DNA from 3 places in the Shinella sp. OV683 genome. Region 2 is predicted to be linked to each of the others. Evidence: riboswitches for the same ligand, from Rfam matches in the RefSeq annotation. Region 2 holds a riboswitch; each other region holds the start of a gene.
What was found. Region 2 has a riboswitch for thiamine pyrophosphate ahead of thiM (hydroxyethylthiazole kinase). Riboswitches for the same ligand answer to the same signal wherever they lie in the genome.

Region 1: it holds a riboswitch for thiamine pyrophosphate, as region 2 does, so the genes downstream of both, thiB (thiamine ABC transporter substrate binding subunit) here and thiM (hydroxyethylthiazole kinase) in region 2, are expected to answer to the same signal.
Region 3: it holds a riboswitch for thiamine pyrophosphate, as region 2 does, so the genes downstream of both, thiC (phosphomethylpyrimidine synthase ThiC) here and thiM (hydroxyethylthiazole kinase) in region 2, are expected to answer to the same signal.

Annotation. Positions count from the first base shown of each region.
Region 1 is NZ_CM173543.1:5,158,761-5,168,409, forward strand. Features, by position in the region: gene ACXHRN_RS24940 (MFS transporter) at 64-1,938, shown strand; gene leuB (3-isopropylmalate dehydrogenase) at 2,016-3,128, opposite strand; gene ACXHRN_RS24950 (bifunctional helix-turn-helix transcriptional regulator/GNAT family N-acetyltransferase) at 3,292-4,260, shown strand; TPP riboswitch at 4,411-4,523, shown strand; gene thiB (thiamine ABC transporter substrate binding subunit) at 4,565-5,572, shown strand; gene thiP (thiamine/thiamine pyrophosphate ABC transporter permease) at 5,592-7,196, shown strand; gene ACXHRN_RS24965 (thiamine ABC transporter ATP-binding protein) at 7,193-7,879, shown strand; gene ACXHRN_RS24970 (M48 family metalloprotease) at 8,008-9,564, shown strand.
Region 2 is NZ_CM173543.1:4,675,975-4,685,623, forward strand. Features, by position in the region: gene ACXHRN_RS22590 (threonine/serine dehydratase) at 6-950, opposite strand; gene ACXHRN_RS22595 (ArsR/SmtB family transcription factor) at 1,008-1,310, shown strand; TPP riboswitch at 1,357-1,453, shown strand; gene thiM (hydroxyethylthiazole kinase) at 1,515-2,309, shown strand; gene thiE (thiamine phosphate synthase) at 2,306-2,950, shown strand; gene thiD (bifunctional hydroxymethylpyrimidine kinase/phosphomethylpyrimidine kinase) at 2,947-3,756, shown strand; gene ACXHRN_RS22615 (VOC family protein) at 3,759-4,121, opposite strand; gene ACXHRN_RS22620 (DUF3734 domain-containing protein) at 4,301-5,416, shown strand; gene ACXHRN_RS22625 (3-hydroxybutyrate dehydrogenase) at 5,420-6,202, shown strand; gene ACXHRN_RS22630 (dienelactone hydrolase family protein) at 6,346-7,221, shown strand; gene ACXHRN_RS22635 (dioxygenase family protein) at 7,413-8,192, shown strand; gene ACXHRN_RS22640 (VOC family protein) at 8,193-9,092, opposite strand; gene ACXHRN_RS22645 (sulfurtransferase TusA family protein) at 9,283-9,492, opposite strand; gene ACXHRN_RS22650 (L,D-transpeptidase family protein) at 9,530-9,649, opposite strand, start outside.
Region 3 is NZ_JBYMED010000002.1:12,820-22,468, forward strand. Features, by position in the region: partial or broken gene ACXHRN_RS26985 (hypothetical protein) at 220-513, shown strand; gene ACXHRN_RS26990 (thiamine phosphate synthase) at 531-1,136, opposite strand; gene ACXHRN_RS26995 (thiazole synthase) at 1,133-1,906, opposite strand; gene thiS (sulfur carrier protein ThiS) at 1,908-2,105, opposite strand; gene thiO (glycine oxidase ThiO) at 2,102-3,094, opposite strand; gene thiC (phosphomethylpyrimidine synthase ThiC) at 3,096-4,904, opposite strand; TPP riboswitch at 4,998-5,117, opposite strand; partial or broken gene ACXHRN_RS27015 (3-oxoacyl-[acyl-carrier-protein] synthase III C-terminal domain-containing protein) at 5,300-5,497, opposite strand; gene ACXHRN_RS27020 (GDCCVxC domain-containing (seleno)protein) at 5,753-5,977, opposite strand; gene ACXHRN_RS27025 (sugar phosphate isomerase/epimerase family protein) at 6,329-7,162, shown strand; gene ACXHRN_RS27030 (hypothetical protein) at 7,601-7,897, shown strand; gene ACXHRN_RS27035 (helix-turn-helix domain-containing protein) at 8,385-8,843, shown strand; gene ACXHRN_RS27040 (AfsR/SARP family transcriptional regulator) at 8,895-9,649, shown strand, end outside.

The DNA of each region.
Region 1 (9,649 bases), 480 kb from region 2:
TCACGTTCGCGCCCTGGGAATCTTTGAGGAGAGGGTACTGCGACGAATTGGGAGGATTTCATCATGGCAGAAGTAGCCGTCAATATGCCCGCAAGGCGCGGCATGACATCCGAGGAGAAGAAGGTGATTTTCGCCTCTTCACTCGGCACCGTGTTCGAATGGTACGATTTCTATCTCTATGGCTCGCTTGGCGTCTATATCGGCTATGCGTTCTTCAATTCCTATCCGGAAGGCACGCGGACGATCTTCGTGTTGCTCGCCTTTGCGGCAGGCTTCCTGGTCCGGCCGTTCGGCGCGCTGGTGTTCGGCCGGCTTGGCGATCTCGTCGGCCGCAAATATACATTCCTGATCACCATTCTGATCATGGGTGCGTCGACCTTTCTGGTCGGCCTGCTGCCCGGCTCGGCAACGCTCGGCATTGCTGCCCCGATCATCCTGATCGCCTTGCGGCTTCTGCAAGGCCTGGCGCTGGGCGGTGAATATGGCGGTGCAGCGACCTATGTCGCCGAGCACGCGCCTGAGGGCCGCCGCGGCTATTACACGTCATGGATCCAGACGACGGCGACCGGCGGATTGTTCCTGTCGCTGGTGATCATCCTGATCGTCCAGTCGCTGATGAGCAAGGATGCCTTCGCCGAATGGGGCTGGCGCATACCCTTCCTGATCTCCGCAGTGCTGCTCGGGATCTCCGTGTGGATCCGCATGCAGCTCAATGAATCGCCGGCTTTCAAGCGCATGAAGGAAGAGGGCAAGGGCTCGAAAGCGCCGCTGACCGAAGCCTTCGGCCAGTGGAAGAATGCCAAGATAGCGCTGCTGGCGCTGTTCGGCGCCGTCGCCGGTCAGGCTGTCGTCTGGTATTGCGGCCAGTTCTATGCGCTGTTCTTTCTACAGAACGTGCTGAAGATTGATCTCGCCTCAGCCAACAAGATGGTGGCGGTGGCTCTGGCCATCGGCGCGATCTTCTTCGTCGTGTTCGGTTGGCTGTCTGACAAGATCGGCCGCAAGCCGATCATCATGCTCGGCCTGCTGTTGGCGGCGGTCACCTATTTCCCGCTGTTCAAGGCGCTGACCTGGGCCGGCAACCCCGCGCTCTATACGGCACAGGCTTCTATTCATGCGACGGTGACGGCAGATCCGGCCGATTGCTCGTTCCAGTTCAACATGACGGGCACGAGCAAGTTCACCACGTCATGCGATGCCGCCACGGAATTCCTGGCCAAGAACTCCATCGCCTATGATGTCGTACCGGCCGCTGCCGGAACGATGGCGTCGGTGAAGATCGGCGAGACGGTCATTCCGAGCTATGTCAATGCCGGCGATGATGCGAAAGCCAATACCGCGAAGTTCCAGAAGGTCGCCTATACCGCGCTCAAGGCGGCAGGCTATCCGCTGGCACGCAGCGCAGCACTAGTGCCCGAGCCGAAGATCGCGGCATTCATTGCCGCCAATCCGGAGCTCGGTCTCGACGAGGCAAAGGTCAAGGTCAATCCGCCGGAGACGATGTCGGCCGCCAAGATGATCCGTGACAAGGTCGCCACATCAAAGGATCTCGAAGGCGTCACGGAGTTGCCGGTCTACAAGGTGCCCGCAGGCGGCGAGTTCAAGATCGTCGCCGATCCCGCGCAGATCAACTGGGTGCAGGTGATCGCGATCCTAACCGTGCTGGTTATCTACGTGACGATGGTCTACGGCCCGATCGCGGCGATGCTGGTTGAGATGTTCCCGACCCGCATCCGCTATACCGGCATGTCGTTGCCCTATCACATCGGCAACGGCTGGTTTGGTGGGCTGCTGCCGGCCATCGTGTTTGCGCTCAGCGCAGCCGAGGGTAATATCTATTACGGCCTTTGGTATCCGATCATCATCGCGGTGATGACCTTGATCATCGGCACATTGTTCCTGAAGGAAACCAAGGACAACGACGTACACGCGATCTGAAATGAGGGCTCCCAAACAAAAAACCGGCGCAAGCGATTGCGCCGGTTTTTCTATTTTAAAAGTAGTGATCGGTAAGATCAGGCCGAAAGCTTGAGGAATTCGGCGAGGATGGTATCGCCCATCTCGGTCGTTCCAACCTGCTTTGCGCCTTCCGCCATGATGTCGCCGGTGCGGATGCCCTGGTCGAGCACGTTGGCAATCGCCTTTTCCAGCGTATCGGCTTCCTTGATCATGTTGAAGGAATAACGCAGGCACATCGCAAACGAGGCGATCATGGCAATCGGGTTGGCAATGCCTTGACCAGCGATGTCCGGGGCCGAGCCATGCACCGGCTCATACATGGCCTTGCGCTTGCCGGTCTTCGGGTCCGGTGCACCGAGCGAGGCGGACGGCAGCATGCCGAGCGAGCCCGTCAGCATCGAGGCGATGTCGGACAGCATGTCGCCGAACAGGTTGTCTGTGACGATGACGTCGAACTGCTTGGGCCAGCGGACGAGCTGCATGCCGCCGGCATCGGCCAGCATGTGGTCGAGCTGGACGTCGGAGTACTTGGCCTTGTGAGTCTGGGTGACGACTTCGTTCCAGAGCACGCCCGACTTCATGACGTTGCGCTTTTCCATCGAGCAGACCTTGTTGTTGCGCGTGCGCGCCAGTTCGAAGGCGACGGCGGAGATGCGCTCGATCTCGAACGTGTCATAGACCTGGGTGTCGATGCCGCGCTTCTGGCCGTTGCCGAGATCGATGATCTCCTTTGGGCTACCGAAATAGACGCCGCCGGTGAGTTCGCGAACGATCAGGATATCCAGGCCTTCGACGATTTCCTGCTTCAGCGATGATGCATTGGCGAGTGCCGGGTAGCAGATGGCCGGACGGAGGTTTGCGAACAGTGCCAGATCCTTGCGCAGGCGCAGCAGGCCAGCCTCGGGGCGGACGTCATAGGGAACGCTATCCCATTTGGGGCCGCCGACGGCACCGAACAGCACGGCGTCCGCCGCCATGGCCTTTTCCATGTCTTCCTCGGAAATCGCAACGCCGTGCGCATCATAGGCCGAGCCGCCGACGAGGCCTTCCTCGGTCTCGAAGCCGGCGTTGAACTTCTCGTTCATGGCCGCAATGAACTTGCGGACCTCGGCCATGGTTTCCTTGCCGATGCCATCACCGGGAAGCAGAAGAAGCTTGCGTACGGACATTGCCAATACTCTCTTGGTTCGAGGGTTGAAATTGGGGCCTGCATAATCCGCAATATCCGGGTTTTCAAGCCGCTAATGCCGTTTCCGGTACGGCGGTGCGGGCTTGCCCAGGGCGGCGATTTGAAATATAGTTGTAAGCTACAACTATACGAAGGAAACTCTCATGAACGCGCCGCTTAAGCATGCCGATATCCTTGCCGTTCGCGATGCATCCCGCCGGATGGTGCGCGAGCTCGGATTCATGCGGTCGACCATGGCCAATACCGATCTGTCGGCGTCGGCAGTCCATGCGATCATCGAGCTTGGCAATCATGAGCGATTGACCGCAAACCAGCTGGCACAGACGCTGGTTCTGGAAAAATCCTCGGTGAGCCGGATGCTCGCCCGGTTGATCGAGCGCGGGCTGGTGACGGAGATGGCAAGCGAGGCGGATGGCCGGTCGAAGATCCTCTCGCTAACCGAGTCTGGCACGGCGCTGTTTGGCGATATAGAGCGCTATGCCAACCGTCAGGTTGGTCGCGCACTGCACGCCCTCAGCGCGGATATCCGGACACAGGTGGTGAATGGGCTGCAAGCCTACGCGTGTGCGCTCAAGGTGGGTGCGGACGATGCCGTCCGCCAGGATCCAGGTGCTGCAATCGAGGTTTCCGCCGGCTTCCAGCCCGGTGCCGCCGGACGCATCGCGCAGATGCATGGTGACTATTATGGACGGGAATGGGGCTTTCCGCCAATTTTTGAAGCCAAGATCGCTGGCGGACTGGCGGATTTCGTTCCACGTCTTGGACACCCGGGAAACCAGATGTGGCTTGCCACGCAAGCCGGCCAGATCAAGGGTTCTATCGTCGTCGACGGCGAAGATCTGGGTGACGGCAAGGCGCACATTCGCTGGGTCATCCTTGAAAAAGACCTGCACGGCACGGGTACCGGCCGCAAACTCGTGACGGAAGCGGTGAAATTCTGCGACGAGAACGGATTTTCCGAGACCCAGCTCTGGACATTCAGGGGGCTGGATGCGGCTCGAAAACTTTACGAATCGGTGGGCTTCGCACTGGCCGAGGAATGGTCAGGCACCCAATGGGGGTTTGATCTACCAGAGCAGAGATTCGTCAGGAGAAGGCCAGCCGTGGGGTGATTGCGTATAAGTGGCCGATGCTCCCGCATTGCCCTCTCCAGCGCCTCGCATATCAGCAGGACCTGCTTTGAGCGTGGCCCGCGCTCCTTCACAGACTACACCTTTCGACTTCGCCACTTGTCATTTTCATGACAGGCGTCTAATCATGACACCGCTCTAACGGGGTGTCCTCGGCCGGAAACGGTCCTGGGCTGAGAGGTTTCGACCGACCCGCAGAACCTGATCCGGCTCATACCGGCGGAGGGATTAGACGGCACATTGCGAGCGCCCTATTCCCGTTTTTTATGAAACCAAGGAGGCGCCAATGCGCAAGACAACCCTATTTTCAATCGCAGCCGTCGCGGCATTTTCGCTGTTCACGCCCAGCCAGGCCGCTGACAAGATGCTGACCATCTACACCTATGAGAGCTTTACGGCCGAGTGGGGGCCGGGGCCGAAGGTCAAGGCGGCCTTTGAGAAGATCTGCGCCTGCTCGGTACGATATGTCAGCCTCGGCGACGGCGTCGCCCTGCTGACGCGGCTGAAGATGGAAGGCGACGCGACCAAGGCCGACATCGTGCTGGGCCTCGACAACAACCTGACTGAAGAAGCCAGCAAGACCGGCTTGTTTGCCGAGCATGGCATCGACACATCCGCGGTCAAGGTGCCCGGCGGATTTTCTGATCCGGTCTTCGTGCCTTATGACTACGGCCATTTCGCTGTCGTCGTCGATACCGATACGATCAAGAACCCGCCCAAGAGCCTCAAGGAACTGGTCGAAGGTGATCCCTCGGAAAAGATCGTCATCGAAGATCCGCGCACATCGACGCCGGGTCTCGGGCTGCTGTTCTGGGTGAAGGCGGTCTATGGTGACAAGGCGCCGGAAGCCTGGACGAAGCTCAAGAAGCGTATTCTCACAGTGACCCCCGGTTGGTCGGAAGCCTATGGGCTGTTCACCAAGGGCGAAGCGCCAATGGTGTTCTCCTATACGACGTCGCCCGCCTACCACATGATCGCCGAGAAGGTGAACCGCTATCAGGCGCTCGAATTCTCCGAGGGACATCCCATCCAGATCGAAGTCGCTGCGATGACCAAGACCGCAAACGCTGAACTGGCCAGGCAATTCCTGAAGTTCATGATCAGCCCGGCATTTCAGGACATCATTCCTGAAAACAATTGGATGATGCCGGCCGGCGAGACCGCGCAAAAGCTCAATCCGGTGTTCGATTCGCTCGTGCATCCTGCAAAGACACTGACGATTCCACCAATGGAAGCCGCCGAGAAACGCAAGGTGTGGATCGACGAATGGCTCGCCGCCATGAGCATGAACTAAGCTTAGCCGGATTCACACCATGGATCGCAAGGGCGAAAATCGGCTGTGGATCTGGGCGGGAGCCAGCGCTCTTGCTCTGATCGCGGCGTTTTGCGTTCTTGCGCTGATGATGCTGGTGATCGGTAGCGGCGAGGAAAGCTCCTGGCCGCCAGCCGACTATGTGTTGCGCGTGGCAGTGTTTACCGTGGGCCAAGCGGCCGCGTCGACAGTTCTGTCGCTGGTCTTGGGGCTTCCTGTTGCACTGGCTATGGCCCGGCGGCGACGATTTGTTGGGCGGCCTTTGCTGTTGGCATTGATGATCCTGCCCCTTGGCCTGCCGGTGCTGCCCGTCGTGTTTGGCATTGTCGAGGTCTGGGGGAGGCAAGGCTGGGTCAACGATTTCATGCGCTCGGCGGGAATGGATGGCGGATTTTCGATCTACGGGCTCGGCGGCATCCTGCTGGCGCATGTGTTCTTCAACCTGCCACTCGCGGCGCGGCTGATGTTGAGGGCGCTGGCCAAAATCCCAGGCAACGAATGGCGGTTGGCGGCAAGCCTGGATTTTCCGCGGATCGCGCTTTTTCGCTTCGTCGAAGGGCCGGCGCTGTTGCGGGTGTTGCCCGGCATTGCGGGGCTGGTGTTTATGCTCTGCATTACCAGCTTTACGATCGTGCTGACGCTGGGTGGCGGTCCGGCGACCTCGACGCTGGAAGTGGCGATCTACCAGGCGCTGAAGTTCGAGTTTGATCCACCGCGTGCACTGGCGCTCTGTGTGTTGCAGCTGGTGCTGACCTCGGTCGTATTCCTGCTCCTCAACCTCTTTCCGGATCCGGAAGAGGATCGCAGCGCCACCGAACATGCGCCCTTCCGATCGGATGCGGCAAGGCCCATGGCGATGGTCGGGGACAGCGCCATCCTCGTTTTCTTCCTGCTGTTTGTCGGTGCGCCGTTGCTGGCTGTGCTGCTCGCAGGCTTGCGTGCGGATCTCGGTGGACTGCTGGTGGACAGTCTTTTCCTGCAGGCATTGAGGACCAGCCTGTTCATTGCAGCTGCTGCCGGGTTGCTTTCGGTGTCGCTCACCTATGTCATTTTGCGCGGCCGCCTTGCACTTGCCGCAACAGGTCACCGGAAATCCGCCGCCTTGTTTCGCCTGCCTGAATTCATGTTGCTGATACCGCCGCTCGCACTGGGTGCCGGATGGTTCGTCTTTCTGCTCAAGGCAGGTGTGGGCGGAAATCCGGCAGTCCTCATCGTCATGTCCATCAATTGTATCATGGCACTGCCCTTCACCAGCCGTATTCTCGGACCGGAGCTTCGCACCCATGAGATCAGGGCTGCGCAGCTGGCCGACAGCCTCGATATTCATGGCCTCAATCGCTTCCGCATCGTCGATTGGCCGGTGCTGAAGGGGCCGCTGCTGATGGCGCTGAGTTTCGGCCTGGCTTTGTCGTTGGGTGATATGGGCGCTATCGCGTTGTTCGGCAGCGATGATTTCATGACGCTGCCGTCGCTGCTTTATGCGAAGCTTGGAAACTATCGATCGACGGATGCGGCGGGCCTGTCTCTGATCCTCGGCGTTCTGTGCCTGGTCCTGATGCTTCCGGCATTGCTCAGCGATCGCAGAAAGGCAGAGCCGCGATCATGACGCCGACGATCACGCTCAAACATGTTTCAACGCAGCTCGGCGCGCGCAGTTTTGTCTATGACTTTGCCCTCGACGGGCCAAAGATCGTTGCCGTCACCGGTCCGTCTGGCTCGGGAAAATCGACGCTCTTTCATCTGATCGCAGGCTTTGAGCCGGCCAAGAGCGGCACGATCACGCTGAACGGTGTTGATATGGCCGGCGTCTCGCCGGGTAAGCGGCCGCTAACCTACATCTTCCAGGATCACAATCTCTTCGCACATCTCGATGTCAGGAAGAATGTCGCTCTCGGCTTGTCGCCGTCTCTGTCGCTGAGCCCCCGGGACAATGTCGACGTCAGCGACGCGCTTACGAAGGTCGGTCTGTCCGGGTTTGAGAAACGCATGCCGCAGGCACTGTCGGGCGGTGAGAGACAGCGTGTGGCATTCGCCCGCGCGCTGGTCCGCAAGCGTCCGTTCCTGCTGCTCGACGAGGCTTTTGGCAGCCTCGACGAGGAATTGCGCGCCGATATGGGCGAGTTGCTGAAGCGGTTGCAAGCCGAGAGCGGCATGATGGTGCTGATGATCAGCCACGATCGCCGGGAAGTTGTGCGACTCGCCAGTCGCGTCATCGAGGTATCGGACGGTCGAAATGTGTATTGTGGCGATACAGCCACTTGGGTCACGTTAGAAAAAAATTCTTCCTAGCCGCGTGCCAGCCTCAAAATCGACCGATTTATTCTCGACTTTGCCATCGGAATCTCCGTAGTTTGTGCTATGCAGTAAGCTGTGAAATCGGATGAAAGTGGCCCGTTTCCGCAAGGAATCCGGTTGATATGAAGGACAGGGCCCTGACGGTCGAGAGCATACAGGCTGGCGGAAAATTTACGGCGACGACCACCTTCCCAAGCCGGGTGGGCAATCGGGGTTTGCGCCGTCACACGCTTGCCGTGCTGTTCGCGACAGCCGCGCTGGCCGGCTGCCAGTCGATCCTCGACCAGACTTACGAGCCGGATGTCGCGCCGTCGCAGACACCGCAAATCGTTGACGAAGTTCAGAAAAACGATCCGCGTGCCGAGATGGGCGCGCGTGAGCATCCCCGTATCGTTGCGTCCTACGGCGGCGAGTACAAGGATGTGAAGACCGAACAGCTGGTTGCTCGCATCATGGGTGCGCTGACGCTGGTTTCCGAAAATCCAACGCAATCCTATCGCATCACCATCCTGAATTCCCCGGCCATCAATGCCTTCGCGCTGCCCGGTGGCTATGTCTATGTGACGCGCGGTCTGCTGGCGCTTGCCACCGACGCGTCCGAGGTCGCCGCAGTGCTCAGCCACGAAATGGCCCACGTCACGGCCAACCATGGTATCGAGCGGCAACAGCGTGAAGAAGCAGAAGTCATTGCCAGCCGCGTGGTGACAGAGGTGTTGTCTTCCGAGCTCGCCGGCAAGCAGGCGTTGGCGCGTTCCAAACTCAGGCTTGCAGCCTTTTCGAGAAATCAGGAATTGCAGGCTGACGTGATCGGCGTGCGCATGCTTGGCGAAGCGGGCTACGATCCCTATGCCGCAGCGCGCTTCCTCGATGCGATGGGCGCCTATTCCAGGTTCAATGCGGTCGATCCGGATTCCGATCCGGGCATGGACTTCCTTTCCAGCCATCCGAGCACGCCGCAGCGCGTCGACCTTGCGCGGCGCCATGCCAGGGCCTTCGGCATGGAGGACAAGGCGGGCGACAAGGGACGCGACTATTTCCTGCAAGGCATAGACGGCCTGCTCTATGGCGATAGCCCGCAGGAAGGCTATGTCCGTGGACAGACGTTCCTGCATGGCAATCTCGGCATTCGTTTTGAAGCGCCGGCCGGCTTCCGCATCGACAACAAGGCCGAAGCCGTGATGGCAACCGGCCCGGGCGAAATCGCCATTCGCTTCGACCTGGTCGATGACAAATCGGGCGGTAGCCTGACCGACTACATTGCCAGCGGCTGGGTCACCGGGCTGATGCCGGAGACGATCCGTGCAGCCTTCGTCAACGGCATGCCGGCGGCCACGGCCCGCGCGTCGGCCGACCGCTGGGATTTCGATGTCACCGTCGTTCGTAACGGCCCAAAGATCTATCGCTTCCTGACGGCCGTTCCCAAGGGTAACACAGCGGCGCTGGCAGCAACCGCACAGCAGCTGCGCAAAACCTTCCGGCGGATGACGCCGCAAGAGGCGGCCAACCTCAAGCCGCTGCGTGTCCGGGTGGTGGTGGTCAAGCCGGGCGAAAACATCCAGACGTTGTCCGACCGCATGCTCGGCACCGACCGCAAGCTGGAGCTCTTCCGGCTGATCAACGGACTGCCGCTCGGCGCCACCGTGTCGGCGGGTGACAAGGTCAAGATCATCGCGGAATAGATCTTGAGGCTTGGATGCAACGCGCTCGTTCCAGATCAGCAAAGGTGGGGTCATCTACTTGACTCTGGCGCATCCGTTTGGCTGG
Region 2 (9,649 bases):
GCAATTCAATCGAACTTCACCGCCGTCGTATTGGCCCCGCAGACCAGCACGGCGACACGCTCGTCCGGCGCCGGCTTGTATCTTCCCGACAGAACAGCGGCGAAGGCGGCGGCCCCGCCGGGTTCGGTGACGATACGCGCCCGGTCCCACAAGGCCTTTTGCGCGGCACGGATATCATCATCCGAAACCAGCACGGATTGCGCCACGTAGTTTTGCGCGATCGGGAACATCAACTGTCCGACCTGCTTCGGCGCCAGTGAATCCGCGGCGATGCCGCCGGCTGGCGAATCCACCGGCGCGCCGGCCGCCAGCGCGCGATTGAGCGTCGGGGCCTCCTCCGGCTCCACGGCGACGATCCTGATCCGGTTCTGATACCATGCGGCCACACCACCGATCAGCCCGCCACCGCCGACGGCAACCAGCAGCGTGTCGATATCAGGCAGATCCGCCTCGATTTCCTTGCCCAGCGTGCCCTGGCCGAGCAAAGTCTCGACCTGGTCGTAGGCATGCACTTGCAGCGCACCACTCTCAGCGGCAAAAGACTGGCTTGCGGCCAGCGCATCGGCATAGCGGTCGCCACCGATCACCAGATCAGCGCCATAGCTGCGGATGCGATCGGTCTTCGCCTGCGGGCTGACGCTGGGGACGAATATTGTCGCTTTGATACCGAGCTTCATTGCGGCATAGGCGACCGCAGCACCATGATTGCCGCCGGATGCAGCGACCACACCCGCCTTCGGCACGTCGCGCATGAGGAGATTGGTGAAAGCCCCGCGCGCCTTGAACGAGCCGGAATGTTGCAAGCATTCCAGCTTGAGATCGAGGGCGGCGTGCGAGAGCCCAAAGTCGGCCATCGCCACCCGCATCACCGGCGTGTGGCGGATATGCGGCCGGATCAGCCGCTCGACTTCGGCAATCCGTTGCGGGGTGATGGTGGTAGCGAAGGACATGGACATGGCCGGCCTCTTTTATGTTGACATTAATTCGTTACTTCGCAAAATAACGAAATGCAAGATGCCGATCTCTACAAAGCGCTCGCGAGCGACAAAAGGCTCGCCATTCTCGAATGGCTGAAGGATCCGCGCGCGCATTTTTCGCCGCAGGTCGATGGCGACCTCGTCGAAGACGGCGTATGCGCCCTCTTCATCGCAGAGAAACTGGGGGTCGGACAGGCAACGCTCAGCGAGCATATGCGTGTACTGACCACGGCTGGGCTGGTGACACCCAAGAAGATCAAGCAATGGATCTTCTACCGACGGAACGAGGAACGGATCGAGGCCGTCAAGAAGGCGTTCCTGGCAAACCTCTGACCCAAATTGCCACGTGACATCAGGCGGCAATTCTGGCATCTAAACCAATGAGAGACGGGGGCGTTTGCCGCAAGGTGGACTGAGACGAACCCTTAGAACCTGAACCAGATAATGCTGGCGGAGGGAGTCGCTCGGGGCCTTCGAACTCGATTCGCATTGAAGAACCCCCCAGCGTCTACCCCGCAAAATGAAGGGTAGACTGCGATGATCGACACTCCCGGAAGCCTGCTGACCGACATGCGCACTAAGGCGCCGCTCGTTCAGTGCATCACCAATTACGTGGCGATGAATATCGCGGCCAACGTGCTGCTCGCCGCCGGCGCCTCACCCGCCATGGTGCATGCGCCCGAAGAGAGCGCCGAGTTTGCCGGCATTTCCGGCGCACTGACGATCAATATCGGCACGCTGTCGGAGGAATGGGTCGAGGGTATGCGGCGTGCGATCCAGGGAGCCAATGCTGCCGGCAGACCATGGGTACTCGATCCCGTCGCACATTTCGCCACAAGCTATCGCCGTGAGACCGTCGCCGAGCTTCTGGCGCTCAAGCCGACGATCATTCGCGGCAATGCCTCCGAGATCATCGCTTTGGCCGGCGGCGCCAGCCAGGGACAGGGCGTTGACAGTGGCGACCCGGTGGAAGCCGCGGCCGATGCCGCCCGGCAGCTTGCGAGCCACCATAAGGCCGTCGTTGCCGTGACCGGCCCGACCGACTTCGTCACTGACGGAGACAGAACCGCGCGGATCTTCGGCGGCTCGCCGCTGATGCCGATGGTTACAGCGCTTGGCTGCTCGCTAACCTGCCTGGTGGGCGCTTACGCCGCGACCAATCCGGACGATCCATTCGAGGCGACGGTAACGGCGCTGGCCACCTTTGCCGTCGCCGGCGAGCGCGCCAAACGTGCAGTGGGGCCGGGCTCCTTTGCGTGGCAATTCCTCGATCATCTGGCTGCCCTTGACGGAGCTGGCCTCGATGACGATGCGCGGATCGAACGGTCATGAAGGCCTTCGATCTCAGCCTCTATCTGGTGCTGGATCCGATTCTCTGCGGAGACCTGGGGATGATCGAGACGGCGCGTGCTGCGGCGGCCGGTGGAGCGACGATGATCCAGTTGCGCGACAAGCAGGCTGATACGCGAACGATGATCGAGACAGGCCGAGCCTTGAAACAGGCGCTTGCGGGGAGCCGGGCTTTGCTGGTCATCAACGACGATGTCGAGGCGGCGATCGCTATCGAGGCCAATGGTGTGCATGTCGGCCAATCGGATATGGCGGCGAAGCTGGCTCGCGAGCAGATCGGCAACCAAATGATCCTTGGCATCTCCGTCGAAACCGTCGAGCGCGCGCTGGATGTCGATGCTCGCATCATAGACTATGTGGGCGCCGGGCCGGTCTTCGCCACATCGACCAAACCCGACCACGAGCCGCCGACGGGCTTTGACGGGCTCAAGCGGATCGTCGAAGCGTCCAGGCTTCCTGTGGTCGCCATTGGCGGGTTGAAGGCGGAGCATGCCGGAGCCTGCTTTGCGGCGGGAGCACGCGGCATGGCGGTCGTTTCCGCCATCTGTGGCATGCCGGATCCTGAAGCTGCAACCCTCGACATCGCCCGCGCGATCGCCGAGGCCCGGGAGGCGCGTCGATGATCCGTAACGTTCTCTCCATCGCCGGCTCCGATCCGTCCGGCGGCGCAGGTATCCAGGCCGACCTCAAGACGTTTGCCGCGCGCGGCGTCTATGGCATGGCGGCGATTACGGCTCTGACGGCGCAAAACACATTGGGGGTGACAGGCGTGCGTGCCGTGCCCCCGGATTTCGTCGCCGAGCAGATTCGTACGGTGTTTGCCGATGTCCGCGTCGATGCCGTCAAGATCGGCATGATCGCCAATGCCGAGATTGCCGAAGCAGTTGCCGGGGCTCTCGCGCCACACCGGACGATCCCGATCGTCCTCGACCCGGTTATGATCGCCAAGGGCGGTGCGCCACTGCTACAACAGGATGCCGTTGCCGCATTGACCAGACACCTGCTGCCGCTTGCGACCTTGTTGACGCCCAATCTGCCGGAAGCGGCCGCCTTGCTGGGCGAGGCAGAAGCGACGGACCGCCAGACCATGGAGAGCCAGGCCGAGCGTCTGCGGCAGCTCGGGCCCCGAGCCATATTGCTCAAGGGCGGACATCTGCCGGGAGACGAAAGTCCTGATGTGCTGGTGGCCGAGACAGGCACGACATGGTTTGAAGCACCGCGCCTGCGGACCGCCAACACCCATGGTACGGGTTGCACGCTCTCCAGCGCGCTCACCGCCGAGCTTGCCAAGCAACAGACGTTGGAGCAGGCGCTTCGCGCCGCCAAGCTCTATCTCACCATGGCCATCGCTGGCGCCGAACAGCTATCGGTCGGCAACGGTCATGGTCCGGTTCATCATTTTCATGCGCTGTGGGGCGCGGCCGGCTAAGCCTATTCCGGCTGGTGGCAAACGGCTTCAAGATTGTTGCCATCCGGATCAAGCACGAAGGCGCCGTAGTAGTGCTCATGGTATTGCGAGCGAATGCCGGGCGGGCCGTTGTCACGGGCGCCGGCATCAAGTGCGGCCTTGTAAAAGGCATCGACCGAGGCGCGATCGGTTGCGGTGACCGCCAGATGAACCGAGGAGGCACCTTGCCCTTCTCCAATCCAGAGCGGAATTTCCTGGCCTTGGCCAAAGCCTGCGGCAACGCCGAAGTCGCGCAATTTCGAATAGCCGAGCGGTGCCAGCACCTTCTCATAAAATGCCACCAGTTCCTTGACCTTCTGTGTCCGCAGTCCGACGTGATCGAGCATGCTTACATCTCCCGTTCCTCGTGCGAATACTGGCAGATAATATTCGCAGCACAAGGCGAATGCGGCGGGGACAAGGCACCGTCATGCTATCTCGCCCATGCTGCCTTGTGACGCATGCGCTTTAAAAACCGAAAAAACTATATAAGTTCCAGTTATGGTGCAGTGCGAAAGGCATCTCCATGGAACTCGGCGAAGACAAGAAACTCCTGGTGCTTCAAGGTGGTGGTGCGCTCGGCGCCTATCAGGCCGGCGCTTATGAAGCATTGCATGAAGTTGGCATCCGGCCGGAATGGATCGCCGGCATTTCCATCGGCTCGATCAATGCAGCGATCATCGCCGGCAGCCCCGAGGATCGACGCGTTGAAAATCTCCGCGCGTTCTGGGACATGGTGTCGTCGGGACCCGGAACGGCCGTCGCCACGCTCGATCCACCAATCCGCAAATGGTTCAACGAATATTCCGCAGCTGCGAGTTCGATGACGGGTATCCAGGGTTTCTATGTGCCGCGCGTGCTGATGCCCTGGCAGTACATGACCGACCCGACGGCCGCGATCAGCCTCTATGACACCTCGCCGCTGCTCAAGACGCTGGACGACCTCATCGATTTCGACCTCGTCAATAGCAGTAAAGTGCGGTTGAGCGTCGGTGCGGTGAATGTCGCGACGGGCAATTTCGCCTATTTCGACAATCACGGCAAAGAGCCCTTGACCGCAAAACATATCGCTGCCTCGGGCGCGCAGCCGCCCGGTTTTCCGCCTGTGGAAATCGACGGGCAATTCTATTGGGACGGCGGGCTGGTTTCCAACACGCCGCTGCAATGGGTGATGGACCGCAGGCACAATGGCGACGATGTCTGCATCTTCCAGGTCGATCTGTTTTCGGCACGCGGCAACCTGCCCCGCGATCTCTCCGACGTGCTGGCGCGCGAAAAGGAAATCCGCTTTTCAAGCCGCACGCGTTACAACACCAATGAAGTTGCCCGCAACGAGCGGATCGACAAGGCCTTGCACCGGCTGCTCGGCAAACTGCCGGCCAAGATGGTCGATGATCCCGACGTGAAGTTTCTGCGTCGCGAAGAGCATCGCGGCGCTGTCACCGTCGTCCATCTCATCTATCGCCGCAAGCCATACGAGACTCACTCGATGGACAACGAATTTTCGCGGCTGACGATGGAAGAACACTGGAAGGCTGGATACGACGACGTCAAGCAAACATTCGCCTGTTCGAGCTGGAAAAACCGTGCCATTCCCCACGACGGCTTCCTCGCCATCGATCACTGGAAAACCTGGAGCTAAGAAATGAAACTGAACGGCAAGATCTGCATCGTCACCGGCGCGGCCGGCGGTATCGGCTACGGCATCGCCAAGCGCTATGTCGAGGAAGGTGCCAAGGTCGCCATCGCTGACCTCAAGGCAGACGCCGCCAATGCCGCCGCCGCCGAGCTCAGCAAGATGGGTCCCGGCGAAGCGATCGGCATTGCCATGGATGTGACGTCGGAGGCCGAGGTCAACAAGGGCATCGCAGCCGTCGCGGAAAAGTGGGGGCGGGTCGATGTGCTGGTCTCCAATGCCGGCATCCAGATCGTCCACAAGATCGAGGATTTCCCGTTCGAGGACTGGAAGAAGATGCTGGCGATCCATCTCGACGGTGCCTTCCTGACCACCAAGGCCTGCATTCCGTTGATGAAAAAGCAGGGCAGCGGCGCGATCATCTATATGGGCTCGGTACATTCCAAGGAGGCGTCGCCGCTGAAGTCGGCCTATGTGACTGCAAAGCATGGTCTCTTGGGCCTGGCGCGCACGGTCGCCAAGGAAGGCGGTGAGTTCGGCATTCGCACCAATGTCATCTGCCCCGGCTTCGTGCGCACGCCGCTGGTGGAAAAGCAGATCCCCGAGCAGGCCAAGACGCTTGGAATTTCCGTAGAGGATGTCGTCAAGAAGGTCATGCTCGGACAGACCGTCGATGGCCAGTTCACGACCATCGAGGATGTGGCCGAGACGGCCCTGTTCTTCGCCGGTTTCGAAAGCAACGCGCTAACAGGTCAGTCGGTGATCGTCAGCCATGGCTGGCATATCGAATAGGCCAAGAGTGTAAAACGCCCTTGGGCGCTTGCAGTTCCATCACATTAATTTGATGGCGGCGGACATATTTTGTGGGTTGATCGCGTGGTTTGCTCCTACTCCTAGCGGCATAGTATGCCTCGGAAATCATAGGGAGAACGGATATGGACCAGCCGAAAATCACGCAGGCGATGATCAACGCCTATGATGAATATACCCATTTGACGCTCGACCGGCGCGACTTCATGCGCAAGCTGCAGTTGCTCGCCGGTTCGGGTGCTGCCGCTGCCGCGATCGCTCCATTGCTGGCTGCCAACAGCGCCATGGCCGATATCATCCCGCCCGACGACAATAGGCTTGAAACAGGCGACGTCACCTATCGCGGTGCGCCTGGCGACATCAAAGCCTATATGGCGATGCCCAAGGGCACGACGGGCAAGCTGCCGGCAGTGATCGTCGTCCACGAGAATCGCGGGCTGAACAATCACATCAAGGACGTCACCCGACGCGTGGCGCTTGAAGGTTTCGTGGCACTTGCACCCGACCTGCTGTCGCCCTCCGGCGGCACGCCCAAGGACGAGGACCAGGCGCGCGAGGCGATCTCGGCGCTCACCGACGATATCACCCGCTCCAATCTGCTTGCCGCGCATGAATTCCTCAAGACCTTCGCGCAGTCGAACGGCAATGTCGGGGTCATCGGCTTCTGCTGGGGCGGCGGCTGGGTCAACAAGTTGGCGGTAGCCGATCCCGACCTGAAGGCCGGCGTCGCCTATTACGGCATGCAGGTGCCGGCCGACGAAGTGCCGAAGATCAAGGCCTCCTTGTTGTTGCACTATGCCGGCCTTGATGACCGCGTCAACAAGGGCATCGACGCCTACAAGAAGGCCTTGGAAACCGACAAGAAGGATTTCCAGATCTTCGTCTATGACGGCGCCAACCACGCCTTCAACAATGACACTTCGGCCGCGCGCTACGACAAGAAGGCGGCGGATCTGGCCTGGTCGCGGACAGTGGAATTCCTAAAGGCGAAACTCGGGTAGCGTCACTCAACATCGCCAATCGTCGTCGTTCAGCCTTCTTTCAGCTTTTTTTGCATGGTTGGCGACAGAGGCTGGATGACGGAGCTAAAAGCTATGTTCTAAAATTCCCCGGCATTACCGTCATTTAATTTGTAAACCAACCGTTACCGTAATATGCCTGCCGCATCAAAAATCGATACACGGGCTTGGCGATGAAAAGACGGACGATCATTCTCGGCGGTACAGCGGCGATTGGTGCGGTCGGTGTTGGCGCCTTGTTCTGGCCGCATCCGCATGCCGTGCTTGCCGCCAAGCGGTTTGACTGGACAGGGAAGAATTTTCTCGCCGGTGGCACCAGGGAACTGGATGCGACATCCCTTCCCGCGCCCGTCTTCCGGCGCTTGCCCAATTGTGTCGTGACCGAAGCGCAAACCATAGGACCCTGCCATGCCAACGATGTACCCGCACGGTTCGACGTCACAGAGGGGCGCCCCGGATTGCCGACGCGGGTTGCCTTCCGGTTGGTGGATGCAGCGACCTGCAAGCCCATCCCCGATGCAGATATCGAGATCTGGCATACCGATGCGCGCGGCATCTATTCGGGCGCGGAGACGGACAGGATGTGTACTCTCGATGACAAGCTGGCGCTCAGCGGACTGGCATGCCGAGGCCTGCAAAAGACCGACTCAGACGGTGTTGCGTCGTTTCTCACGGTCTATCCCGGCTGGTACCGGGGACGGACGATCCACATTCACTGCCGCATCGTGGCCGGCGAGAAGGAGTTGCTGATCAGCCAAATCTATTTCGACGATGGCCTCACGGACATCGTCCACGGCGAGCACCCCGATTACGACTCGCGGCCAATGCGCGAGACGCGCAACAACGACGACAACCTCATTCCCGCCGAACACAGCGAGAATTACATCTTCGATTTCGAAAAACTCGCCGCGGGCGCGCTTTCCGCCAGCATCACAATTGGCGTGGCGTCCTGATCACGCCGTCGGGATGAAGCGAACCTTGGTGCCCCACGGATCGAGTGCTTCGATCACATCGCCCTTTTCGTGAAAATCCGCACCGCTGGCCTTCAGACGGTTACGCAGCCCGTCCATCAACGGCAGGGCGGTGGAAAACGCCACATCTCCAAGCCCGGACATCACATTGCTGCGCTGGCCGGCATTGCGGCTCTGCCAGACATTGGCGCCGATGTGGTGATGGTAGTGGCCATTGGCAAGGAAGGTGGCGCTGCCGCCGTAGCTGGCCATGCGCTCGAGCCCGGCCGTGCCGATATAGAACTCCTCGGCCTTCGGGACATTGCCGACACGAAGATGCACATGGCCGATACGGAAGCCGGATGGCGCGGTGTAGGGCAAGGTGTTGTCGGTCGGCTGGCCCTTGACCAGATCGTCGATATCAAGCCGTTCCGTCGCCATCTTGATCGAGCCGTCTTCCCATCTCCAACTCACCGGCGAACGGTCGGCATAGACTTCAATGCCGTTGCCTTCTGGATCATCGAGATAAGTGGCTTCCGAGACGAGATGGTCGGAGAATCCGGTAAATTTCACGCCATTCCTTGCCACCGTGATCAGCCATTCGCCGAGCGCTTCGCGTGACGGCATCAGGAACGCGGTGTGGAACAGGCCGGCGGACACCTTGTCGTCTGGCGCATCGCCCGGCCTGGCGATCAGGGTCAACAGCGTCTGGCCGTCCTTGCCGAGCACCGATTGATTGTCGGTGCTCGCGATCAGGTCGAGGCCGATGACATCGCGATAATAGCCGGTCATCAGCTTGAGATCACGGACCCTCAGCGAAACCGAGTTGATGTGAATGGGCGTCGTCACCGCAAAGGATGGAGCAGGCGCCGTGCTGGCTGAACTGGTGGGCGTTGTCGCCATGATGATCGCTCCTGTCGAAAGAAATTGAAGAACTGTGCGGCGCGTAATGTCGTTGGCGAAGATCATGGCATTCCATCCCTTGGTGTCCATGCTTCGATAACAACAAATAGGGGCTTGCGGAATTCAGGCCAAGATCACATGTCGGTGAAGGCGGCCTTTTGCGGCCAAACGCGGGACGACACACTGTTCATTATTTGCGGATGACGAAGCGATGTCCGGCATCGGTCTTTTCCTGCGAGACCAGAAGGTGTCCGTCCTCGTTGCAGAAGTGCGGGATATCGAGGCCTGCAAGCGGATCGGTGGTCTCGACAGAGACAAGGCTGCCCGCCTCAAGCGATGTCATTGCCTTGCGTGTCTTCAGCACAGGCAGCGGGCATTTCAGCCCGCGAAGGTCCAGCATAAGCGCCAAATGGTTCGGATCGGTCGCAGACACTGCCTTACCAGAGCTTCCAGAACGGCTTTTCCTTGGGCGCATTGTCGGTGGTCAGGGTCTGGACCGCAGGTGCTTCGACTACGGGCTGCTCGGCCAGATCAGCAGGCTTCTTTGCTGCAGCGTC
Region 3 (9,649 bases), on a different replicon from region 2:
ATGGATCGGGTCATCTGCGGAAAGGACGCGCTTGCCGCCCGCCCCGACATTGGACGAGAAGGCACCATAGACTTGGGGTTACGGTTAGGGTACCGATGAGGGTAACTATGTCCATCAATTCGCCTCGCTTTCCGGATCGTTATCCGCAACGACCAGTCGATTGCGAGCGCGCGATCGAGAGCTAGTTTTTCCGCACGGTCGTGGAATCCGGCACGCCTTATCGATCTCAACCGAATTCTCACTGCGATAGCTGAAAAGGCCACAGCCGCAGGCTCGCACGAGCAAGAACTGACGGATGCGGTGCGGCTCGACAACATGGCCCCCGACATGCTGCAAAAAGTCGTCGACATGGTCGCGGGCCGCGCGACCACTGAAGCCTCCGGCCGCGTGATGAAAGCGTCGGCCACGGCGATTGCCGCATCGGGCGTAAACCTCATTTCCGTCGGCTGGTGCACGTACAGTGCACCGACGCTGGATATCGGGCTGAACTTCCTGGAAAGCGGGGCCGCGTAGAGCTCACGGCACCGCCCCTACCGCCACGGTGCCGTCCGTTCGATCCATTCACGCGTCCGCGCCACGGGATCGGCATTCAGTGTAATGTCGGTGACGACGGCCGCATTGTCGGCGCCGGCGTCGAACACGCCTTGCAACCGCTCGACATTCAGCCCGCCGATCGCCACCAACGGCAGCGGCGCGACGCGCCTTTTCCAGTCCGCGATTCGTTCAAGACCCTGCGACGCCCATTTCATCTGCTTGAGAATGGTGGGATAGACCGGGCCGAGCGCCACATAGTCCGGTTTCGCAACCAAAGCAGTTTCAAGCTCCGCCTCGTCATGGGTGGAGAGGCCGAGCTTCAGCCCGGCTCCGCGAATTGCAGCCAAGTCGGCATCGGCGAGATCTTCCTGGCCGAGATGGACGAAATCGCAGCCCTCCTCGATCGCGAGCTGCCAGTAGTCGTTGACGATAAGCTGGCAGCCGTGAACGGCGCAAACGACTTTCGCGCGACTGATTTCCGCGCGCAGCTCATCGTCCGGCCTGTCCTTGATTCGGAGCTGCACCAGCCTGACGCCGAGCGGCACCAGCCGTTCGATCCAGGCAGCACTGTCGACAATCAGGTAGAAGGGATCGAGCGTCATGCAAACACCGCCTTGCCGATAATAGGCGTGGAGGGAACCGCCATGTCGCGCGGCTCGAGCGGCCCGGCAAGATAGGCCTCGCGGCCGGCGTCGATGGCTTGCGCGAAAGCCGCGGCCATCCGGGCAGGATCGCCCGCGCCTGCGACCGCCGTGTTGAGAAGCACGGCGTCGTAGCCAATCTCCATTACCATGGCCGCATGCGACGGGCGGCCGATGCCGGCATCGACGATCAGGGGCACTTCGGGGAAATGCGCCCGCATCGACCGAAGCGCCATGACGTTGACCGGCCCCATGGCGGAACCGATCGGGGCGCACCAGGGCATGAGGGCTTCGCAGCCTGCCTCAAGCAGGCGTTCGGCAACGACCAAGTCATCGGTCGTGTATGGAAAGACCTTGAAGCCTTCAGCGTTCAGAATCCTCGCCGCTTCGACCAGCGCGAAGACATCGGGTTGCAGCGTATCGTGATGGCCGATCACCTCAAGCTTCACCCAGTCGGTGCCGAGGATTTCACGCGCCATGTTCGCGGTCAGCACCGCCTCGGACACGGTGTGGCACCCAGCCGTGTTGGGCAGGACCCGCACGCCGAGCGCACGGATCATCTCGAAGAACGTCCCGCCCCCCTTGCTACCGGCCGTTTCGCGCCTCAGCGATACCGTGACGATCTCAGCCCCGGAGCGCCGCACAGCCTCCTCGAGCACGGCCGGGCTCGGATAGCGCGCCGTGCCGAGAAGCAGGCGAGAACGGATCTCGCTTCCATAGATGGCGACCATTTCAACCTCCCTGCAGCGGCGCGAGGACTTCGATCCGGTCGCCTTCGGCGAGGTGGCAATCGGAACGGTCCTCGCGATGAACGAGTTCGCCGTTCACCGCGGTTGCCAGCCACCCCCCATCATAATCGAGCAGAATCAAGACCTCGGTAAGGGTTGACACTTCGAGGCTCTGATGCTCGCCGTTGACGATCAATCTCATAACATTGCTCCTGTCGTTAGTTCTTGCATGCGAGGTACGGACAACATCTGCACAACTTCCTGCGCCATTGCGGGCGCTAGCAGGAAGCCATGGCGATAGAGCCCATTGACATGGAGCTCCTGGCCTACGCGGTTTACCTTCGGAAAATTGTCGGGAAAGGCCGACCGAACGCCGGCCCCCGTCTCGACCAAACGCCCTTCGCCGAAGGCCGGGTGCAGCGCATAGGCAGTGTTCAACAGCTCCATGATGGAACGGGCCGAGGGCGATCCTGCCACATCGCTTTCAATCATGGTCGCACCCACCATGAACCGGCTGTTCTCGCGCGGCACCACATAGATCGGGTGGCGTGGATGCAGCACCCGGACAGGTCGGGACAACACAATCTCATCCGTTTCGAGATAGAGCATTTCGCCGCGCACGCCCCGCAAGCGATCGACCGCGCCAACGCGAGCGGACCCGGTACAGTCGACCACATGGTCAAAATCACGCGTCGGAAGATCACGCGCCGCACTGAGATGAAAGCGGACACCATCCGCCTCAAGCGCGCGCTGCAAGAGGTGCAAGGCGCGCCGAGGATCGAGATGCGCCTCCTGCCGAAAGAAGAGACCTTTTCGGAAACGCCCGGCAAGAGCCGGCTCCAGCACCGCCACGCCCTCTTCGTCGAGCCATTCATAGTCGCAGGTGCGAGACGCGAAGCGGGCAAGCTCGCCGGCATCCCTTTGCGGCGCGACTACCAATGTGCCCTTGCGAATTACGGCGCCAGGAACAGCGGCGTCCCACCAGTCAACCGCCGCCTTTCCCTTGCTGAGTACGCTCGCATCGCCACTTTCCCGCTCGCACCAGGGCGCAAGCATGCCGCCTGCGAGCCATGAGGCGCCGGCGCCGATGGACGATGCAGTCTCCGCCACGTCGACGGTATATCCCATCGACGCAAGCTCGCGCGCCGCGACGAGTCCGGCGACGCCGGCCCCTCTGACCAGAACACGCATTTCACTCTCCCTGAGGCATGTAGAGATCGCCGCCGGCGCGGTATTTGGCCGCCATGGCTTCGAGCCCTTCCTTCTGCGCCTCGGCGCGCAGGTCATGCGAGATACGCATCGAGCAGAATTTTGGCCCGCACATCGAGCAGAAATGCGCGACCTTGTGCGCCTCCTTGGGCAGGGTCTCGTCGTGGAACGAGCGCGCCGTGTCCGGATCTAGCGAGAGGTTGAACTGATCTTCCCAGCGGAATTCAAAGCGGGCGCGCGACAGGGCGTCGTCACGGGTCTTGGCGGCAGGGTGCCCCTTGGCAAGATCGGCGGCATGCGCCGCGATCTTGTAGGTGATGACGCCAATCTTGACGTCGTTGCGATCGGGGAGCCCAAGGTGTTCCTTAGGCGTGACGTAGCAGAGCATGGCCGTGCCGAACCAGCCGATCATTGCAGCACCGATGCCTGAGGTGATGTGGTCGTAGCCCGGTGCGATATCGGTCGTCAGCGGTCCGAGCGTATAGAACGGCGCCTCGCCGCAGACGGCGAGCTGCTTGTCCATATTCTCCTTGATCTTGTGCATCGGCACATGGCCCGGCCCTTCGATCATCACCTGACAATCCTTCGCCCAAGCGATCTGTGTGAGTTCGCCAAGCGTATCAAGCTCGGCGAACTGGGCCGCGTCATTGGCATCGGCGATCGAGCCGGGGCGCAGGCCGTCGCCGAGCGAGAAGGAAACGTCGTAGGCCCGGCAGATGTTGCAGATTTCCTCGAAATGCTCGTAGAGGAAGCTTTCGCGGTGATGATGCAGACACCACTTGGCCATGATCGAACCGCCGCGCGAGACGATACCAGTAACGCGATTGACGGTGAGCGGGATGTAGTGCAGCCGGACGCCGGCATGGATGGTGAAATAGTCGACGCCCTGCTCGGCCTGTTCGATCAACGTATCGCGATAGACTTCCCAGGTAAGACCCTCGGCAATGCCGCCCACCTTTTCCAGCGCCTGGTAGAGCGGCACGGTGCCGACCGGAACCGGGGCATTGCGGATGATCCATTCGCGAATATTGTGGATGTTGCGGCCGGTCGAGAGGTCCATGATCGTATCGGCGCCCCAGCGAATCGCCCAGACCATCTTGTCGACCTCTTCGGCCATGGAGGAGGTTACGGCGGAATTGCCGATATTGGCGTTGATCTTGACCAGGAAATTCCGGCCGATGATCATCGGCTCGCTTTCCGGGTGGTTGATATTTGCCGGGATGATGGCCCGCCCCCGGGAGATCTCCTCGCGGACAAACTCGGGCGTCACGAAGTCGGGAACGGCAGCGCCAAAGCTTTCGCCATCACGCAGCAGCTTCTCGCGGACCGCTTTCCGGCCGAGATTTTCGCGGATGGCGACGAATTCCATTTCCGGCGTGATGATTCCCGCCCGGGCATAGGCAAGCTGCGTGACCGCCTTGCCGTCTCTGGCCTTGAAGGGATTGTTGCACAGCGGAAAGGCCTGCGTCAGGCGGTCACCGGTGGCAAAGCCGTTGTCCTCGGGCTTGAGCACGCGGCCCTCATAGGTTTCGACATCCCCGCGCGCGGCAATCCATGCCTCGCGAAGCCGCGGCAGGCCCGATTCGATCGCCAAGACATGGTTCGGATCGGTATAGGAGCCGGAGGAATCGTAGACCGTGACCGGCGGCTCTCCCGCCGTTGGATGGAGCGCGATCTCGCGCATCGGCACCCGGATTTGCGGATGGATTTCACCCTCCACATGCACCTTCCTCGAGGCTGGAAGCGGGCCGGTGGTGACCGTGGGCGATTGTGGTTTGGCGGCAATATTCATCGCGAGACTCCAAAGTTTTAGCGTTGGAGACCCAGTCATCAAGCCGGAATGATGGAAGAACGCCGATACGGATTCATGGCGTGAATCCGTGTTTCGTCAGCGCTTGCACCGTCCCTACGCCAGTATGAACTGGATCAGGTTCAACGGGTCACTGCGCCGCGAAATCGCTCAGCAGTATCTCAGCCCCTTGACGGGACCCCCCTGGTGAATGCGGAGAGGTTACGGCGAGAAATCGCCATCCGTCAAGCGCATATGATCATCTACTCACTTGTTTGATTTGGGCAGATCTTGAGCGCCCTCAAATGTCAGCTCGCTTTTCGGCCCACTCCGAGACCCCCGGCTTGAGCCAACACTGCATCGGTTTGTTCCGCCCGAATTGAAGCAACTATGTTCGGCTACATGCCAAGGACGACCGCGCCGCCCGTCAATCCTGCCCCCGCAGCAGTAAGCAGCACCGTCTCACCAGCCGCGAACGGCCGCGGCCCGTTGGCAATGGACCGAGAGAACGGCATGGTCGTGGCGGAAGAATTGCCATAGCTTTCGATCGTGCGAACTGTCGTTGCAAAGTCGATGCCGAGATTGCCGGAGACCGCGCCAAGAATTGTGCATTGGCCTGCTACGGGACGAAGCGTCCAGCGCCGCAATCCCTGCCCGCTCAAGGGCCAGAGCGAGGAGGATCATAGGCGGAAATCACAATAAACGAGGATGGGAAGTCCTTATCTGATGCAAAGATGTTCACCGTCATTGTCAATGGTGTCTCCCCGTTCGGTGCGGATTCGGATCCGTCCAACATCGTCGACAGTTGCCATCCGTGCTGCTCAATCCCGGTGCTGGCGGTGGCGAACAGATCACCCGCAGCATCCGCGCTCCTGTTGGACCAGCGGGCACTTGACCGAACCGAACGAGCAAAACACACAGCAGTCCCCGGGAGTGGGGCGCAATAGCGTCTTGCAGTTGAGACACCCGTAGAAGAACTGGCAGGCGTCTGTGGGCATGGTTTCCAGCTTGGCGAAGCCGCAATGTGGGCAGGTCAAAACGGATTCGAGGCCGACAGCATTCGTCTCGGTGTCAATTTCTGCGCATTGAGCGCCGAAAACGAATTTTTCTGAACTCCCAACATCCATCGCTTGCGCGTCGCTCGATACGAGCGAGCATTGGCACATTGTCCATCACACCTTCCTGGCGGGGCTTATTATATCCTCGAAGGCCTGCAGAAGACGATTTTATCGACCATGGCCGCAAGCTGCGGGAGATGACTTGTCTCGGCTTCCATCTAGGGACTATGAAGACCTTCATGCATGGTCGCACCGAAGCGAACTATCCCAACGATCGCGACTGGATCAGCGACGATGTCGATCTCGAGCCGGTGGCTGCTGCCGGCAACGTCAAGCACGCTTGACCTGAAACTGGAAGACTGACAGGCAATGCCAACAATTCGTTTCTTTCAATCGCTCTGGGCAACCGAGGAAAGACATCCCGTGCGTCCGGAGAAGCCCGTTAGCGAGCGTTTCGACCTAGCCAAAGAGGATCGCTGGGACGGCATGGCGATAGACCTCGGCGCACTCTCGCTCGATCAGGCCCGGGCCTGCGTACCCGAATTCTCCCGGACCGGTCTGCGCGGCCTCCTGACTGCATTTCCCCGCACCATCGACGAGTTGCGGCCGGCGCTGCATCTGGCAAAAGATATCGGCTCACCCTACGTGATCGTCGTCGGACAGGTCATGCCGATCAGGGTTGATGACATGATACCCGTTATCCGCCAGTGGCTGGCGATGTCGACCGAGGAAGGCGTGCCTATCCAGTTCGAGACACACAGGAACTGCATCACCAACGACCTTTATACAATGTTGCAACTGATCGATCTCATTCCGGAAATGCGGCTGTCGGCCGATCTCTCCCATTATGTCGTCGATCGGGAAATGATGCAGCCGATCACCGCCAAATACCAGGAGATGGTGCGAAAAATCCTGCTCCGTTCGGACTCGTTCCAGGGACGGGTCGCAACCCGCAACCAGATACAGGTTCCGATCGACTTTCCGCAGAACCGCGTTTGGCTCAATACGTTCATCGATTGGTGGACGTTCGGTCTCGGCGCATGGAAGGCGAGGTCAAGTCAGGACGACGAGGTGATTTTCCTCAGTGAACTTGGCCCACGCGAGTATGCGATCACAGATGCCGATGGCAACGAACTCTCGGACCGGCGGCAGGAAGCCCTGACCCTGCGCCAGATCGCAGCCGATATCTGGGACAATCTATAACCCCCTATAACCCCGCGGTCTCTCGTCGCGCATTCGGTAATTTTGCAGTGTGTTTCCGCGTTTTGAATAGTGGGCAAAGAACCAGTGACCAGTCTTTTCGGCACTAACTATAAACTGTCGAGCAGCCATGGCTTTTGGCATAAGAGAGCACGGAAGTTCCTCGGCTTGGTGATAGGGCGCCGAAATGCATAGCCTGACGGTTGTCTGGCAAGCTTACATTGGGTCCCAGATAGCTTGCGTCAGATGAACTCATCAGTCTTGGCCACCGCGATCGAACATCTCAGTATGCGTTGGAAAATGCCATAAACTCGTCCCCAAGACATCCACCATTAGCCTTCGCTTCCCATGGCGCATAATTCCTGACACATATGCGCAAAGGCGGTTTCCACCACCGTCGAAATTGTTTCATGGCTGAACCAGCACGGGAGGGGATGCAACATGCGCGCGCCGACAGGTTCTGTTACGGGGCTTTGCTCCGCCTCCGCCACCATGTTCGCAGTGGGAATGGCCTTCCTTGCCTACTGGGGGGTGTATGAACCTGTCAGCTGGCGCGGATCCGATCTAGTCGTGGTGATTTTGGCGCTTTTCGGATTTGCCGCGCTTGGCTATGTACCTTGGATTGTAACAACGCCTGTCCCAGAAGAGGGTGTAGAGAAGGTCGTAGGCGCCAGGCGAGCGTTTGCGCTGGGGGTAGCCTTGATCTGGCTGTCCGTTCTTGTCGCGGTCCTTACTTAGAGCGGCTCATGCCTTTACGAAAGCGCATTCTGCATCTTTTGAAGTAGTCGGCACATCCACGGTTCGAATGATACTGATGAGTTGCATGAGTTGACCTTGGATGTCGCCGATGGTTTTTTGCGCCAACCCATCCAGTGCTTTATCGTCGAGAAGGTTTGCGCGATCGCATCGAGATCGGCGAAATATTTCGTCGGAAGCCAAAGCCTTGCGCCGGCGGCCTTGATTACCCGGCGGACGTGGCGGCGACTTCCACCCGAGACTGCGGCCACCCCTTCAGCCAGAATCTTGAATCACAAATCAAACCGATTGGGAATCCATCGATTCAGACAATCGGTGAAACGCGCCAGCATGCTCGCGACCCCCTATACTAGCGATTGAAAATTCATTACGTTCACAGCGCATTGCCCCCGAAGTGCTTGCAATGGCGATTGGCCATCCCGTCCTTTGCTTTCAGCTATCGGAGACGCGCGTAACCTGAGGGACGACCATGCTCGCGAAAGTGCCAAATCCAATCGATGTCTACGTAGGCTCCCGTGTTAGGATGCAGCGCCTGATGTTAGGCCTGACACAAGAGGCGTTGGCGAATGCGCTAGGCATCACGTTCCAACAGGTCCAAAAATACGAAAAGGGCACAAACCGCATCGGCGCATCCCGACTCCAAGCAATTTCAGGGATTCTCGGCGTACCGATTGGCTTCTTTTTTCAACAAGATGGCGATCTGCCGTTAACTTTAGCGGGCGTCGGCACGACGGGCGAAGCGAATCTGACCGCCGGTTTCTTGTCGTCTCGAGAAGGAGTAGCCCTCAATAAAGCGTTTCTGAAGGTTAAAAACCCGAAGACGCGAAAATCAATCATCGCGCTCGCAAGAGCCCTCGGAAAGGGCGATGATGATAGAATGGTGGAATTTAATGAGGATCTCAACGCAGATGGGATACCGTTGAACTAAGAATTTACTGCATGTTTATTAGTTTTAAGTTGATTGGTGCCGGAGGGATACTTGGTCTTAAGGCTTCATATATTTGGAGACCCGCGCCTGACCGATGAGGCCGGCCAAACGATTCCGTTTCCGGAAAAGGCGATCCTGTCGCTCGCTTATCTCTCAAGCCGTTCAACCCCTCGGATATCACGAGTGGAGATCGCAAATTTTCTTTGGGGTGATCATGACAGCATCAATGCTCTCGTAAATCTTCGGCAACTGCTCGCGCGCGTCAAGTCGCGCCAGAAAGAGCTCGGCATTACCCTCTTTGACATTCGCGAATCCGAGATCGGTCTCATTGTTGGCAGCTTTGGTTCCGACATCGCAGATCTTCGAGCATTAGACGCTCATGGCCCCTTACGCGCAATTGAGCAATTCCTCAGGCATTTCAACGGTGAGTTCCTTGCTGGCATTGATGTGAATTCCGAACCAGCCCAACTATGGGTTCAGGCTGAGCGTGCGCGATTGCTTTCGCGCTTCGCCTCGAGCCTCGAGGCTGGAGCTTCCGATGCGCATCTTGGGACCCACAGCGCGTTGGTCAAGGACGCGGCCTTTCGGCTTCTCGAGCTCGACGCCTATAGCGATGTTGCCTATCGCGTACTTCTAAAGGCTTTGGCCAGCGACGGTCACCTCTCGCAGGCCAAAGCGCTGTTTGCGCGTTACAAGGATCGTCTTCGGAAAGACCTCGGCACCGCACCTGATCAAGAAATGCTGGATCTTACACGACGGCTTTTTAATGCCGGAGCCGGTGGCACTGCCGTTACAGGAAGCAGTCC